2 regions of the Acrocarpospora sp. B8E8 genome follow, and region 2 is predicted to be linked to the other one. Evidence: riboswitches for the same ligand, from Rfam matches in the RefSeq annotation. Region 2 holds a riboswitch; the other holds the start of a gene.
The links. Region 2 has a riboswitch for thiamine pyrophosphate ahead of thiO (glycine oxidase ThiO). Riboswitches for the same ligand answer to the same signal wherever they lie in the genome.
Positions count from the first base shown of each region.

Region 1: another riboswitch for thiamine pyrophosphate. It lies ahead of ABGB08_RS11530 (cytosine permease); the one in region 2 lies ahead of thiO (glycine oxidase ThiO).

Region 1 covers NZ_JBDPLV010000010.1:21,513-28,979, reverse strand. The annotation lists gene ABGB08_RS11535 (hypothetical protein) at 1-1,371, opposite strand, end outside; TPP riboswitch at 1,754-1,865, shown strand; gene ABGB08_RS11530 (cytosine permease) at 1,858-3,183, shown strand; gene ABGB08_RS11525 (hypothetical protein) at 3,208-3,744, opposite strand; gene ABGB08_RS11520 (hypothetical protein) at 3,746-4,513, opposite strand; gene ABGB08_RS11515 (methylated-DNA--[protein]-cysteine S-methyltransferase) at 4,592-5,167, opposite strand; gene ABGB08_RS11510 (PAS domain S-box protein) at 5,256-7,166, shown strand; gene ABGB08_RS11505 (ATP-binding protein) at 7,303-7,467, shown strand, end outside.
Region 2 covers NZ_JBDPLV010000026.1:17,653-25,119, reverse strand. The annotation lists gene ABGB08_RS24405 (esterase-like activity of phytase family protein) at 1-732, shown strand, start outside; gene pknB (Stk1 family PASTA domain-containing Ser/Thr kinase) at 799-2,658, opposite strand; gene ABGB08_RS24395 (thiazole synthase) at 2,729-3,520, opposite strand; gene thiS (sulfur carrier protein ThiS) at 3,517-3,717, opposite strand; gene thiO (glycine oxidase ThiO) at 3,708-4,799, opposite strand; TPP riboswitch at 4,836-4,950, opposite strand; gene ABGB08_RS24380 (FAD-dependent oxidoreductase) at 5,079-6,248, shown strand; gene ABGB08_RS24375 (Rv2175c family DNA-binding protein) at 6,531-6,905, shown strand; gene thiE (thiamine phosphate synthase) at 6,956-7,467, shown strand, end outside.

The DNA.
Region 1 (7,467 bases), on a different contig from region 2:
AGGGATGTGCACACGCTCGGACGGCCGACCTGGCCGGTCTTGGCCGCCTCGTAGACGGCCGTCTTGGGATTCCTTGAGAGTGATGCCGTGGCGGCACAGGGCGCACCGGGCTGGGTTGGGGTCGCCGTGCGGACAGGCGGGAGTGGTGGCCTCAGCCACGGTGCGGTCGGCCGTGCTCAACCGGCTCGGAGGCTGTACGGGGTCCAGCCCGTCGGCCGGGCGGTTCGTGAGGACGGTGCTGTCGGAGAGGGCGGGATCGGTTGCTTGGACTGCGGTGAGCCGGGCCCGCGTGATCTGCGCGCCGATGGCGGCGCACGCCTGGCAGGGCTGACCGGTGTCGAGACGGACGTGGTCCTCGCAGCGCAGGTCCGAGCAGTGGTAGCCGCAGCGGGTGATTGCGATCGCGACGGCGACCGGGTCGGTGATGTCCTCGGTGCGGTATCGCCAGTGCTGCCAGCGGGCGTCGATGCGGTTGGCCAGCTCGGCGGGGGTGCGGACGGCGAGTTCGGCGGTGATGGCGGCGAGCACTCGGCGGGTGCCGTGCTCGGGGAGCAGCTTTCCCAGCGCTGGTGGGATTGCCGTGCGGTAGACCTGCGCCGCGACCCGCACACCGCGTAGCCGGGCTTCGCGGGTGGCTCTCGGTGCCTTGGTGGGTGTAGGTCCTCCGGCGTCAGCCGCAGCCTCAAGCGGGCTATCCACCTGCACGTTGCCTACGGCGGGAGGCTGAGGTGTCTCCAGTTCAGGTGGATAAAGTTCAGGTGTCTTCTGTGGAGTGCCCGGATCTGCCAGGGGTGAGTGCTCCCTTTTGCGAGGGGTGAGTGCCCTGGGTTGCGTGGGGCTGGCGAGGCCTTTGCGTCCTTTTTGACGTACGTGGCGGCCGTGTCGGCGGCCGGTGTCGGGGGAGGCACCCAGGAGTTCCCCCAGGTGGCCCACCGAGGTCTCCAGCGGGTGATCGGCGCCGCCCGGGCGGTCCAAAAGGATCAAGCCGTACAGCCGCCACGCGGTCGGCGAGATCCGCCGCTTGGGATCGCAGGTGGACGACAGCAGCTCCAGCGTCCAGGCCGGGACCGCGGCGTGGGCTTCGCCGGTGTCGCGGGGCAGTCGTAGCGCCGCGTGCCGGACCGCGCGCTTGGCCCCCAGCGGAGCCGATCGGGCCAGCCACGGCTCGTCCGGTTCATCGGCCAGCAAGGAGCGCCGCGCCCCATCGAGGGTCTTCTCGCTGACGCCCAGGGCGTCGGCGACCCAGCAGCGGCGAGCGTGCGCAGCCGCGCGTCCGCCGCCCAGCTTGCGTGGCATCAGGGTCTCGTAGACCGCCCACGCCGCCACGGCGAGGCCTGCGTGATCGGGAGAGCGGAGCAGGCTGGCGGGCATCTGGATGTGTCCACGCGGGTGAGTCTTCGGGGGAGTGCTGGGTGCCGTCGGGACGGCTGGTGGGTCTTTGGCCGTTGCAGTCATTTGGCCGTCCCGAGGCGGCTGGCAAGCACCTGTCCAAGACGGATGGGGTCAACGCCGACCCTCGGAGCGCACCTCGTGGCTGTACGATGCCGAGCAGTTCGACCTATGCTCTGACCAGGTGCGACGGGTCGCCCCGTACAGCTGCAAAGTACAGCTACCGCCCCGCACGTGGCTGTACTTCCGTGGACGTCTGCGGACGCTTGTTCGAAATCTGCGAACCCAAACCCGTGGTAGATCTTTGTCCAGTTATGAGGCATCATGGAGCCCGCACGCTGGGCTGATGCCGGGCGTGTCTTCAACTTCAGACCGCGGGAGCTCGGGCGTAACCGGGCTGAGAGGGCAACCAGCGTTGCCGACCGCATGAACCTGTCCGGGTAATGCCGGCGTAGGGAGCGTGTGTCAATGGCGCGTGTCGTTGTGGAGTCGGTTGAGGCTCCGCTCACTCTGGATGAGGCGCCGCCGAAGGCGTTGGGGGTGCTCGATCAAGGGGCGCTCTGGGCCAATCTCGGGGTCAGTCTGCTGGGGTTCTCGGGGGCTGTGGCGCTGGTCAATCCGCTGGGTGATCGGCCGTTGAGTTTTGTCGCGGCGTTGACGGCGGCGGTGGTGGGGAGTCTGGTCGGGACGGCGATGGTGGGGCTCGCGGCGATTCCGGGGACGCGGACGGGGGCCCCGGCGATGGTCCTGCTGCGGGGGCTGTTCGGGGCGAAGCTCTCGTATCTGCCGACCGTGCTGAACATCGTGCAGATGCTCGGGTGGGGCGCGTTCGAGCTGTGGGTGATCGCGCAGGGGGCGAAGGCCATCGCGGGGACGATGGGGGTCACCGTGCCGGATCCGGTGTGGGTGATCATCGGGGGAGCGATCACCACGGCGTTGACGATCCGGCCGTTGGGGGCGGTCCGGCTGTTGCGGCGGTACGTGACGGTCGGGGTGATCGTTTCGATGGTCTACTTCGGTTACGTGTTCTGGCAGCGCGGGGCCGAGTTGGGTAGCGGCTCGTGGGAGGCGTTCGCGCCCTCGGTGGACTACGTGATCGCGCTGTCGGTGTCGTGGGTGCCGCTGGCTGCGGACTTCTCGCGGTTCTCGCGGTCGAGCCGGGCCGCGTTCGGCGGGGTGGTGGGCGGATACACGATCGCGCAGGTGGCCTGCCTGACCCTGGGGATCGCGGCGATGGCGCTGGTCGGCAACGATCCGGCGAAGGTCTGGGATCCGTTCGTGGCGGCCTCGTTCGGGGCCGTCTTCTTCGGGATCCTGGTGCTGCGGGAGACCGATCAGTCGTTCGTGAACGTGTATTCGACCACGATGTCGGTGCAGAACCTGATGCCCCGGGTGGACCGGCGGATCATCTCCGGGGTGGTCGGGGCGTTCGTCACGCTGCTGGCGATCTTCGTGAACGCGGATACGTACGCGGCGTTCCTCGGGATCATCGGCGCGGTGTTCGTGCCGATGTTCGCGGTGCTGGTGGTCGACTACTTCCTGCTCGGCGGGGCCGCGCGGTGGGACGTCTCGGAGCGGGCGCCGTCGCGGTGGCCGATGGTGCTGCCGTGGGCTCTCGGGTTCTGCGCCTGGTGGCTGCTCGGCGCGCTGCCGCAGGTGCCCTGGTGGGAATCGCTGTGGCTGGGCATCAGGAGCGGTCTCGGGTTCACCCCCGCGCCGTGGATGAGCGCCGCGCTCGGCTCCTTCCTGGTCGCGGCGCTGGTAACGCTGCTGGTGGGCCGCCGCCGCACCTGATCGGGGTACGGCGACGGGAGACCATCAGCGAATCGACGCGAACGCGACACCGGCGGCGGAGGCGATCACGGTCGCCAGCACCACCAGCACGAGCGGCGACTTCAGCGGGTTGGGCCGCTTCAGCGGCGGCTCCGCCAGCTGCCTCCTGACCTTCGGAGGCGAGGGAGACGGCGACGGGCTCGGCGTCGCCGAACTCGTCTGGACCACAGGAATCACCGCCTGCGGGATGACCGTCCGAGAGGGAGACGGCCGGGGCGCGGGCGACCGCGTCGGAGTGGGGCTCGGCTCCGGCGCGGGAGAATTCGGGGCCGGCGTCGGATACGGTTCCGGCGACGGCAACGGTGTCGGCGTGTGCGGCGGCTGGTACGGCGGATGCGGATCGGGCGGGCACGGATAGGCCCCGATCCCGATGCCGACCCGGAGGCTGACCACGAGGTTCACGTCAAGGCAGACCTCGATCAGCCCGTGCTCATCCCCATCATCCAGCGAGGAAGCAGCCGCGGGCCCCGCCGCGACGCTCAACCCGACGAGCACCCCCGCCAGCACCACAGGAAGCCGCATCTCAGCCCATCCCGGAGATCCGCTGGAACTCCTGCAGCGCCGCCGAGAACGCGTCCGGCCGCACCGCGAGGCCGCCATCGAAGACCCGGACGATGTCGAAGGTCAGCCACACCCCGACCCCGAGCAAAGCCGCCATCGCCAGCAACGGCACCAGCGTGGCCCCCCGCGGCCGGGCCCCCGCCATGAACGGGAACAGCAGCACCAGCAGACCGGTCACCACCGTCAGCACCAGGATCCCGGTGGGCGGGGTGGCCTGCGCGTCGGCGGCCCGCTGGCGGCGCGCCGAGGTCAGGTTCTGCACCTGCTCCAGCACCGCCATCTTGGCGTCCTCGGTGGCGCCCCCGGTCGTGTCCAGGCTCGCCACCTGGGTGCGGAGCGTGTTCAGCCGGGTGGAGCCCTCGGGGCTGAGGTTGCCCTTGGCCATCACCCGCCACTCCTCGTCGATCACGAACCCGACGTAGTCCCGCAGCTCGGTCTGGACCAGACCCGCGGTCGGGAACGGCAGCGCGCTGGCCGCCCAGTACGCCTCCACGGCCGCCTGGCTCTCCGCGTAGGTGTTCTGCCGGGCCGAGTCCGCCGTCGTCCACGGCACGATGATCGCGATCGCGAAGACCAGCAGGAACAGAGCCGACAACATCGCCCCGGCGTGGCCGACGGTGGGGCCGCCGGGGTCACGGTCGTCGGATCCGCGGTCGAGCTTGCGGAATAGGAAGGCGGCCAAGGCCACCACGCCGACCGCCGTCACGATCGCGAAAACGCAGGCCACCATGGCCACTCCTCGTCACTTTGCTGACTGCATGCCGTGACATAGCTATCACATTAGGTGACGATCGCAAACCCGAGGTGACTAGTTCAGCACGCCTTCCATACGAAGAAGATGCTCTTTGGCGGGCGTGCCCCCCGCGTACGACCCGATCGAGCCGGAGGAGTCGATCGCCCGATGGCAGGGCACGACCAGGCAGACCGGATTGGCGGTGATCGCGTTGGCCACCGCCCGCAGCGCCTGCGGGCGCCCGATCCGCCCGGCGATCTCCTGGTACGTGGTGACGCTCCCGTATCCGACGGCCACCATCATCGGCAGCACCGTACGCGCGAAAGGTGTCGCCAAGCGCAGGTCGAACGGCACGGTGAAGGCGCGCAACTTTCCGGCGAAGTACGCGTCGAGCTCGCGCCGTACCGGATCCAGACGGCGCGGGTCAGGCCCGATGAACCTACCGACATCACGATAAATCCGGGCGAACACCGTGTGCTCTGATTCGAAGCTGCACGCCACGACACCGCGTGACGTCACCGCCAGGACCACGCCCCCGACGGGCGTCTCCGCCGTGCCGAACGCGACATCCGGCGGGGTCTCCCCGACGTAGTTGGGCGCGGTCACGCGAAGCAGGGCTTCGAGGTCCCCCGTGGACACCCCTTGAGACATGGCCCCACTTCCTCTCGCTCTCCCGAGCAGCGTAGCGGAGCCATGAAAAACACCAAGATCACGACCGGAAAACAGGCACGATGGAGGGATGGAGAGCGATCACAGGGACGAATGGGACACCGAGGATGATGGTCTGGCCAAGGCCGTGGTGGCCGCGGCCGCCAACGCCATCGTCGCCCTGGACCGCGACCTCTCCGTGCTCAGCTGGAACCCGGCCGCCGAGCGGCTGTTCGGCTGGCCCGCCGCGGAGCTGCTCGGCCGCCGCGCGCCGCTGGTGCCGAGCGAGCTGATGGCCGAGCACAACGCCGTGCTGGAACGGGTGCGCAACGGCGGCCAGGTCTCGCTCAGGACCAAACGGTTCCGCCGCGACGGCCAGCTGCTGGACGTCCAGGTCGACACGAGCGCGCTCCGTACCGAATCCGGCACGCTACTCGGATATGTGAGCGTTTATCACCTCACCGAGGAGGACGAGGCCGCGCGCAGCCGGGTGGTTCGCCGGGCGCGTCTGGTCCGCCGTCTCACCGACGTGGTCGGCGACATCAACGCCGAACTGGACCTGCCGGTCGTGCTGGACCGGATCGCCGCCAGCCTCACCGAGCTGACCGGCGCGGACGCGGGCGGTTTCGTCCTGATCGAGGGGGACCGGCTGAGGCTGGTCGGCTCGCACCAGCTGCCCGACTCGATCCGCGGCGCCACCGCCGACCTGGGATCCAGCCTGGTCGGCAAGCTCCTGCGCACCGGCAAGCCGGTCATGCTGGAGACCGGGCACGACGGGCTCCAGGACCTCATCTGGGCCAAGCTCGACGGCCTGCACACCATCGCGGTCGGCATCGCGGCCGTCGGCGGCCGCCCCTATGGAGCGCTCTACGCCCTGTTCGCCAAGCGCAAACCCGGCCACCTCGAGCTCGAACTGCTCGAACTCCTCGCCGGCCACGCCGGCATCGCGGTGGCCAACGCCACCGCCTACCAGGACGCGGTACGGCAACGCGCTCACGAGCGCGCGGTCTTCGACGCCAGCGCGGACGGCATCGCCGTACTGGACGGAACCGGCTGCGTGATCCAGTGGAACCCGGCCGCCGCCGAGCTCACCGGGTTCCCCGCGGACGAGGTCATCGGCGGCCCGCCGCCGTTCGCGCTCCCGCTGCCCGGCGAGAAGCTGACCATCCAGCTCCCGTCCGGACGCTGGCTGGACGTGCTCTGCGCCGAGATCGACGAGACCGGCGAGATCGTGGTCGACTTCCGCGACATCACCAGGGCCAAGGAGCTGGAGGAGGCCAAGGACCTGTTCCTGGCCACCACCAGCCACGAGCTGCGCACCCCGATCACGGTGGTGCGCGGGTTCGCCAGCACCCTGGACGCCCGCTGGGACAAGATGTCCGACACCGAGCGGCGCTCCGCCGTGCACACCATCGCGGAACGCGCCAAATCCCTCGGCCAGCTCATCGACCACCTGCTGCTCGGCGCCCGGGCCGGTGCGGCCGAGCCCCCGGTCCGCTCGGAACGTTTCGACCTGGCCGAACGGGTGCATGCGGCCACCCTCGGCCTGCCCGTGCTGTCCGACCGGCACCGGGTCGAGGTGACGATCCCGGAGGATCTGCCGGCCGTGCACGGCGACGCGCTGGCCACCGACATCCTGCTCGGCCAGCTGCTGGAGAACGCCTTCAAGTACTCCCCGGACGGCGGCCTGATCCGGGTCGAGGCCTGGCCGGAGGACGACAGCGTGGTGCTGGTCGTGGACGACGAGGGCATCGGCATCCGCCCGGCCGACCGGGAGCGGGTGTTCGAGCGTTTCGTCCAGGGCGACAGCGGCGACCGCCGCCGGTTCGGCGGGGTCGGCCTCGGGCTTTACATCGTGCGGAGTTTGGCCCGGGCCCAGGGCGGCGAGGTGACCGCGCTGGCCCGCCCCGGCGGCGGCACCCGGATGCGTTTCGTGCTCCGGGTGGACGCCGGGGAACCCCATTACAGGAGCGGACTCACCGGCGCGGTAACGGACGGGTAACGGTACGTGTGACCTATCGTCCAATGTTCACAAGCTGTAATGGTCGATCGGTTTCCGCTCTCAGCTAAGCGGGCATTTCGGTCGTACTGGGGTGCGCGGTCCCTAGCGACCCTCAGCGGTACGGGAATACGGGGAGGTGAGTGCGTCGAGCGTCATCATGTTGCCGTATGCACTGGCGAGTGTCGCCGTCGCGCGACAACGCCTCAGCGCCGATCTGCTCGAATCCGGGGTGTACGCGGGAGCGGTCGACGACACCGTGCTGGTGCTGAGCGAGCTCCTCAGCAACGCGCTGCGGCATGCG
Region 2 (7,467 bases):
TGGGACGCGAACGGCACCCTGTGGATCGGTGAGGAGTTCGGGCCGTACCTGGTCAACACCGACCGGACCGGCAAGGTGCTGCGGGCGCCGATCCCGCTGCCGGACGGCACGAAGTCGCCTCAGTCGCCCGATCTGGCCCCGGGCGAAAACCCCACCCTGCCGGCCAGCCGAGGGTTCGAGGCCATGGCCGCCAGCGAGGACGGCTGGACGCTGTACCCGATCCTGGAGGGCGCCAAGACCAACGAGCCCGACCAGCGCCGGCGCGTGGTCTACGAGTTCGACGTCCGGGCCGGTGCGTACACCGGTCGCACCTGGTCCTTCCGGGTCGACGACCCGGGGCTCTTCGTCGGCGACGCGTCGGTGCTCGACGGCCGGCGGCTGCTGCTGATCGAGCGGGACAACAACATGGGCCCGAGCTCGCAGATCAAGCGTCTGGTCGTGACCGACCTCGACGCCGCGGGGCCGGACGGCGTGCTGCCCCGCCGCACCGCCGTGGACCTGCTGCGGATCGCCGACCCGAAGGGCGTGTCCACGCCGGCCCGGCCGGGCGAGTACGGGGTCGGGGACCTGTTCTCCTTCCCGCTGCAGTCGGTCGAATCGGTGCTGCCGCTGTCGGGCGATCGGGTCGTGGTGGCCAACGACAACAACTTCCCCGGAAACGACGGGCGCATCCCGGGCCGCGCCGACGACACCGAGGTGATCGTCATCGACGTGCCAGGCCTGCGCGACTGACGAAACCCTGAAGCGCCACCCCCGTCGGACCGGGCGATCCACCGACGGGGGTGAGCGCCCCGCCCCTCAGTGCCAGAGAGTGATCCTCGTCCCCTGCGGGACCTGGCCCACGGGGTTCTGGGAGATCACTCTGCGACCGCCGACGACCTTGCGGACGCGGACGTCGAAGCCCGCGGCCTGGAGTTCCCTACGGGCGTCGTTGACGTCCTTGAAGCGAACATCCGGGACGGTGACGAAGTCGGGGGCGGCGATGGACGGATCGCGTTCCCAGGGCCAGAACGGGGTGTCGGGGCCCTTGGAGACGGTCATGCAGATCTTGGTGGTGGCTTCCATCTCGGCGCCGCCGGCAGGGTCCTGGGCGATCACGGTGCCGGGCGCGGCGTCGTCGGTGACCTCGTTGACGCAGTCGGTGGGGTAGCCCTTGCTGGCCAGGAACTGCTGGGCCTGGTCGCGCATCATGCCGGTCACGTCGGGCGCGAGGAGCCCGGCGCTGACGACCAGGATGACCGAGGAACCCTTGCGAACGCGCTTGCCGACGACCGGGTCCGAGCGGACCACCAGGCCACGGGCGATCTTGTCGCTGGCGGTCTTGCGGACGCGCGAGACCGTCAGACCGGCTTCGGAGATCCTCAGCCGGGCGTCGGCCTCGCTGAGGTTCTCGGTCTTCGGCACCGGGACGGTCTCCGGACCGGCCGACGCGATGATGGTCAGCACCGTGCCCTTGTCGACCTCCTGGCCGCCGGCCGGCTCGGTCTCCAGGACGATGTCCTTGGCCACCTTGCCGTCGAACCGGGCTTCGCCGATCTTGACCTGGAAGCCGAGGCCGCGGGCCTGCTGCTCGGCCAGCTTCACGTTCTGGCTGACCAGGTTGGGGACCTTCAGGGTCCGCTCCTGCGAGAAATACCACCCGCTGAAGGCGATCCCGACCAGCATCACCACGGCGAGCCCGGCGATGAACCAGATCGGCCGCGAGTTCTTCTTGGCGCGCGGCGCGGCGGCGGGCAGGTCGAAGCTGGGCTGGACGGTCGTGTGCTGCACCGGGGCCTGGCCGACGGGGGCCGTGTGCTGGCCGCTGGTGCGGGCCAGGCCGCGATGCGCCTCGACGGCCGCGACCAGCATGGCCGCCGCGTCGGCGGGCCGCCGGTCGGGCTCCTTGGCGGTGGCGGACAGCACCAGCTCGTCCAGCGCGGGAGGCGTCTCCGGCGCCAGCTGCGAGGGGGCGCGCACAGTGTCGTGCACGTGCCGGTAGGCGACCGACATGGGCGACTCGCCCTCGTACGGCTGGTGCCCGGTCAGCAGCTCGTACAGCATGATGCCCGCCGCGTACACGTCGGCGCGCACGTCCGCGACGCCCGCCATGACCTGCTCGGGCGACATGTACGCGATGGTGCCGATCATGATGCCGGACTTGGTCTGGTTGCTGGCCTCGATCGCGCGGGCCAGGCCGAAGTCGACGACCTTGACCCGGCCGTCCTCGGTCAGCAGCACGTTCTCCGGCTTGACGTCGCGGTGGATCAGCCCGGCCTGGTGGGCCGCGCCGAGGGCGGCCAGCACCGGGATCATGATCTCCAGGGCCTCCCGGGCGGGGATCCGCCCGCGCTCCCGCAGGATGTCGCGCAGCGTCTTGCCCGGGAAGTACTCCATCGACAGGTACACGTGGTCCCCGTCGGTGCCCTGGTCGAAGACGTGCACCACGTTCGGGTGTGACAGTGAGGCGACGGATTTCGCCTCGCCGATGAACCGACGCACGAACTGCGGGTCCTCGGCCAGCGAGCGGTGCATCACCTTGACGGCGACCATGCGGTCGAGCCGGATGTCCAGAGCCAGGTAAACGGAGGCCATACCCCCCCGGGCGATCCGGGACTCGACGCGATAACGCCCGTCGAGCGTGTGCCCTACGAGTGGGTCGGTTAGCGTCGTGTCCACGGCCCAGAGTTTACGGGTGATTTGCCACCCCCAGAGCGTGGGAATCCCAAACCGAGACCCATAAAAAGCTTTACTGGCTTTTTGGATCGCTCCGGTCGCGCGCGGGCGACGACGCTTCAGCGTAGTGGCGGCGGGGGATGCGGCCCGCCAGGCGCGCGCGCCGGCCGGCGCTGACCGCGTCGCGCATGGCGGCGGCCATCAGCTCGGGACGCCTGGCCCGGGTCACGGCGGTGGCCAGCAGGACGGCGTCGCAGCCGAGTTCCATCGCCAGCGCGGCGTCGCTGGCGGTGCCGATCCCGGCGTCCAGGATCACCGGCACCTGGGCCGACTCCACGATCAGCTCGATGTTGTGCGGGTTGCGCACGCCGAGCCCGGACCCGATCGGCGCGCCCAGCGGCATCACCGCCGCGCACCCGGCCTGCTCGAGCCGCCGCGCCAGAATCGGGTCGTCCCCGATGTACGGCAGCACCGTGAACCCGTCCGCGACCAGCCGTTCCGCGGCGTCGAAGGTCTCGATGGGGTCCGGCAGCAGGGTCCGCTCGTCGGCGACGACCTCGAGCTTGACCCAGTCGGTCCCGAGCGCCTCCCGGGCCAGCCGGGCGGTCAGCACCGCCTCCCCGGCCGTGAAACACCCGGCCGTGTTCGGCAGCACCCGGATGTCCCTGGCCCGCAGCACGTCCAGCACCGACCCCTGGGCGGCCGGGTCGAGCCGCCGCATGGCCACCGTGGTCAGCTCGGTCCCGGACGCCACCAGCGCCCGGTCCAGCACCTCCAGCGACGGCGCGCCTCCGGTGCCCATGATCAGCCGGGACCCGAACTTCTCGCCGCCCAGCACCAGCACATCGTCATCCACGCTCGTCATCCTCCCTGCACCGCCGTCAGCACTTCGATCCGGTCCCCCTCGGCGAGCGCCGTGGAGTCCCAGGCCCCCCGCCGCACCACCTCGTCGTTGACGGCCACCGCCACGCCCCGCGTCTGCCCTGTCAGCGCCAGTACGGCATGCGCCACCGAAGCCCCCTCGGGCAGCTCGTGACCGCTGCCGTTGATCGTCACTCGCATCTGTTTCCTCGATCGAATCGGGCCGGGTCGCAGGCGGCCAGGCTCGGCGGCGGGGGAGCGCCGGTGAGCAGGGCGGCGACCGCGTCGGCCGTGATGGGCGAGAGCAGCACGCCCGCCCGGTGGTGCCCCGTCGCCACGTACACGCCGGGCAGGCCGGTGGCGCCGATCAGCGGCAGGTTGTCGGGGGTGCCGGGCCGGAATCCCGTCCTGGTCTCGGCGAGCTCCAGCTCGGCGATGCCGGGCACCAGGTCGCGGGCGTCCCTGAGCAGCTGGTAGACCCCGCCCGCGGTGACCCTCGGGTCGAAGCCCTGCTCCTCCATGGTCGCGCCGAGCGTGATCTCGCCGTTCTCGCGCGGCACCAGGTAGACCGGCACGCCGTGCACCCAGCCCCGCACGCATCCGGACAGGAAGCCGCGGGGGCCGTGCAGGCGCAGGATCTGGCCCTTGATGGGGCGGACCGGGAGGCCGGGCAGCAACGCCGCGGACCGGGCTCCGGCGGCGACCACGATCTGCTCGGCCCGGACGGCGCCCTCGGCCAGCCGTACCAGACCGGACTGGACTTTCACCGCCGGTTCCGGGACGAACGTGGCGCGCGCCCGGGCCAGCGCCGCGCACAGGGCGGGGGCGAGCAGGCGCGGGTCCACCCAGGCGTCGTCGCGGGCCAGCAGGCCGCCGCGCACCGACGGCGCCAGCATGGGTTCGCGGTTGCGGCATTCGCGGCCGGTCAGGCGCTCGACCCGCAGGCCCAGCGTCTCCTCGAAGCCGGCCAGGTCGTCCAGCTGGGCCAGGTCGTCGGAGTCGTAGGCGATCTCCAGCGTGCCGTCCGTGCGGTAGTCGACGGTCCGGCCGCTGGCCTCCTCCAGTTCGGTACGGAACGACGGCCACCGGGCCAGCGACTCCAGACCGAGCCGTAACAGCGGCTCCTCGGTGAAGGTGACCTCGCTGACCGGCGCCAGCATGCCCGCCGAGGCGTAGGTCGCGCCACGCCCGGGATCCGGGTCCACGACCACCACCCGCAGCCCCCGCAAGGCGGCCCGCCAGGCGATGGCGAGGCCGACCACACCGGCCCCGATGACGGCCACGTCGAAATCGGTATTCTTACCACTTTCCGAAACTGCGGATTCAGGCACCGCGCTCCCTTCGCCGGCATTATCCGGATCAGGTGTCATAGCGGTCGAGAACCTGGAGAGTTCTCCTCTCAGCCCGGTCAGCCGGACTCCCGCGCGTCTTACCGCATCAGCCTACTCGGGTCCGCACCCGCAACGCACAACACGCCATTCACATACTGTGCGCGGTACTTACCCAATTTGTTACCCAATCTCCATTGGCGAGTGCCCCCGTAGGCAATCTATGGTCAGGGCGTGGATCACGTCGTGGTGGTGGGAGCCGGCCTGGCCGGTATTCGGAGCATCGAGGCCCTGCGGGCCCACGGGTTCGCCGGCCGCATCACGCTCGTCGGGGAGGAGGCCCATCGCCCCTACGACCGCCCGCCGCTGTCCAAGGCCGTGCTGCTCGGCGCCGCCGACTCCTCGGTGGTCGACTCCGACCTGGACGCGCTGGATGTGACGCTGCGGCTCGGCACGGCCGCCAAGGGCCTGCGCGACGGCGTCGTGGAGACGACCGACGGCGAGCTCCAGTTCGACGGCCTGGTGGTCGCCACCGGGGCCACCCCGATCCTGCTCCGCGGGGAGGGTCGCCAGCACGTCCTGCGGACCATCGACGACGCCCTGGCGCTGCGCGCCAAGCTGCTCCCCGAGACCCGGGTGGCGATCATCGGCGCGGGCTGGATCGGCGCCGAGGTGGCCACCGCCGCCGCCCGCGCGGGCTGCCAGGTGACCGTGGTCGAGGCCGACGACGCGCCGCTGGCCGGTGCCCTCCCGGTGGGCGCCTACACCATCCCCTGGTACGCGGAGGCGGGCGTCGAACTCCTCCTCGGCACCAAGGTCGGCACCGTCGACCCGGACGGCCTGACGCTGCTCACCGGCGACCGGATCGACGCCGACGTCGTCGTCACCGGCGTGGGGGTGCGGCCCGCCGTGTCCTGGCTGGAGGGCTCCGACGTGGAGCTCGACAACGGCGTCCTGGTGGACGAGCACCTGCGCACGTTCGCCCCCAACGTGGTCGCCGTCGGCGACTGCGCCAACTGGTGGTCGCGCCGTTTCGGCCGCCGGATGCGGATCGAGCACTGGGACAACGCCCTCAACGGCCCCGACGTGGCCGCCGCCACCCTGATGGGGGAGTCCGCCGTCTTCGATCCGGTGCCCTACTTCTGGTCCGAGCAGTTCAACCACATGGTCCAGTACGCGGGCCACCACGCCGGAGCCCGCATGATCCTGCGCGGCGACCCGGAGCGCGACGCCGGCTGGTCGGTCTGCTGGCTGACCGACGACCACCGCCTCACGGCCATCCTGACCGTCGACCGCCCGCGCGATTTGCTCCAGGGCCGCAGGCTCGTCGAAAGCCGCCAGAGAGTCGACGTGGTACGGCTCGCCGACCCCGGCGTGACCCTGCGTGATTGCACTGTGGCTTGACATCCTCCCCGGCGTGACGCCAGGGACTCCCCACGTCGCCGTGGGGTCCTTACTGCTTCCTCTACGCCGCGTGAGCAGCGTAGGTCGCGGGCGATGCCAGGGTCGGAATTGCCTCACCTGGTCTTACCCGCCCTCCACAGTCGTTTCGGGTGTCCGCCAGCCCGGCGGCCACCGTTCGAACACACTAACGCATGGCCGACGGTAGCCGCAGCCGAATACCTTCTGCGGCTTCTCGGTAATCGGAGTGTTTCATTGCGCGCGCCATGTGGTAATGGTGGTGGCGTGACGCTTACTGTTGCACAGATCGACCGAGAGACCGACCAACTGGTGGGGGACTGGCTTCCGCTCTCAACGGTCGCGAAGAAGCTGGGCCTGAGCATCGGCCGGGCCAAGCAGCTCATCAAGGACAAGAAGCTCGTCGGAGTCCGCCGAGGCGGAGGCGAGCCGCAGATCCCGGCGGTTTTCCTGGCCGGAGACGATGTCATCAAGGGCCTGCCCGGCACCCTGACCGTGCTGGCGGACGCCGGATACGGCGAGGTGGAGTGCATTCGCTGGCTGTTCACCAGCGATGACTCGCTCCCCGGCGCGCCCATCGACGCGATCGTGGCGGGCCGCCACACGGAGGTCAAGAGGCGGGCGCAGGCGCTGGGCTTCTAACGCCCGGGCTCCTGACGCCCGGGCTTCTCAGCGCATGACATCGTGGTCGGGTGACCGAAGACTCTCACGAAGACTTCCGCAGCGCCCGGCAGCGTCTTTCGCGCGCCCTCCTCTACCTGTGCACCGACGGCAGACGTGACCGCGGCGACCTGGACGAGTTCCTGGACGCCGCGCTCGCGGGCGGGGTGGACATCCTCCAGCTGCGCGAGAAGGGGCTGGAGGCGCGGGAGGAGCTCGCGCTGCTCGAACGGTTCCGCGCGGCCTGCGACCGGCACGGCGCGCTGCTGGCGGTCAACGACCGGGCCGACGTCGCGTACGCGGCGGGGCTGGCCGGGTTCGCGCCCGACGTGCTGCACCTGGGCCAGGACGACCTGCCGGTCCCGGCCGCCCGGGCGATCCTGGGCCCCGGCGTGCTCATCGGCAGGTCCACCCACGCCGAGGCCGAGGCGTCGGCCGCCGCCGTCGAGCCCGGGGTCGACTACTTCTGCTGCGGCCCGATCTGGCCCACCCCCACCAAACAGGGCCGCCCGGCCGCCGGACCCGCTCTGCTCCGCCACGCCGC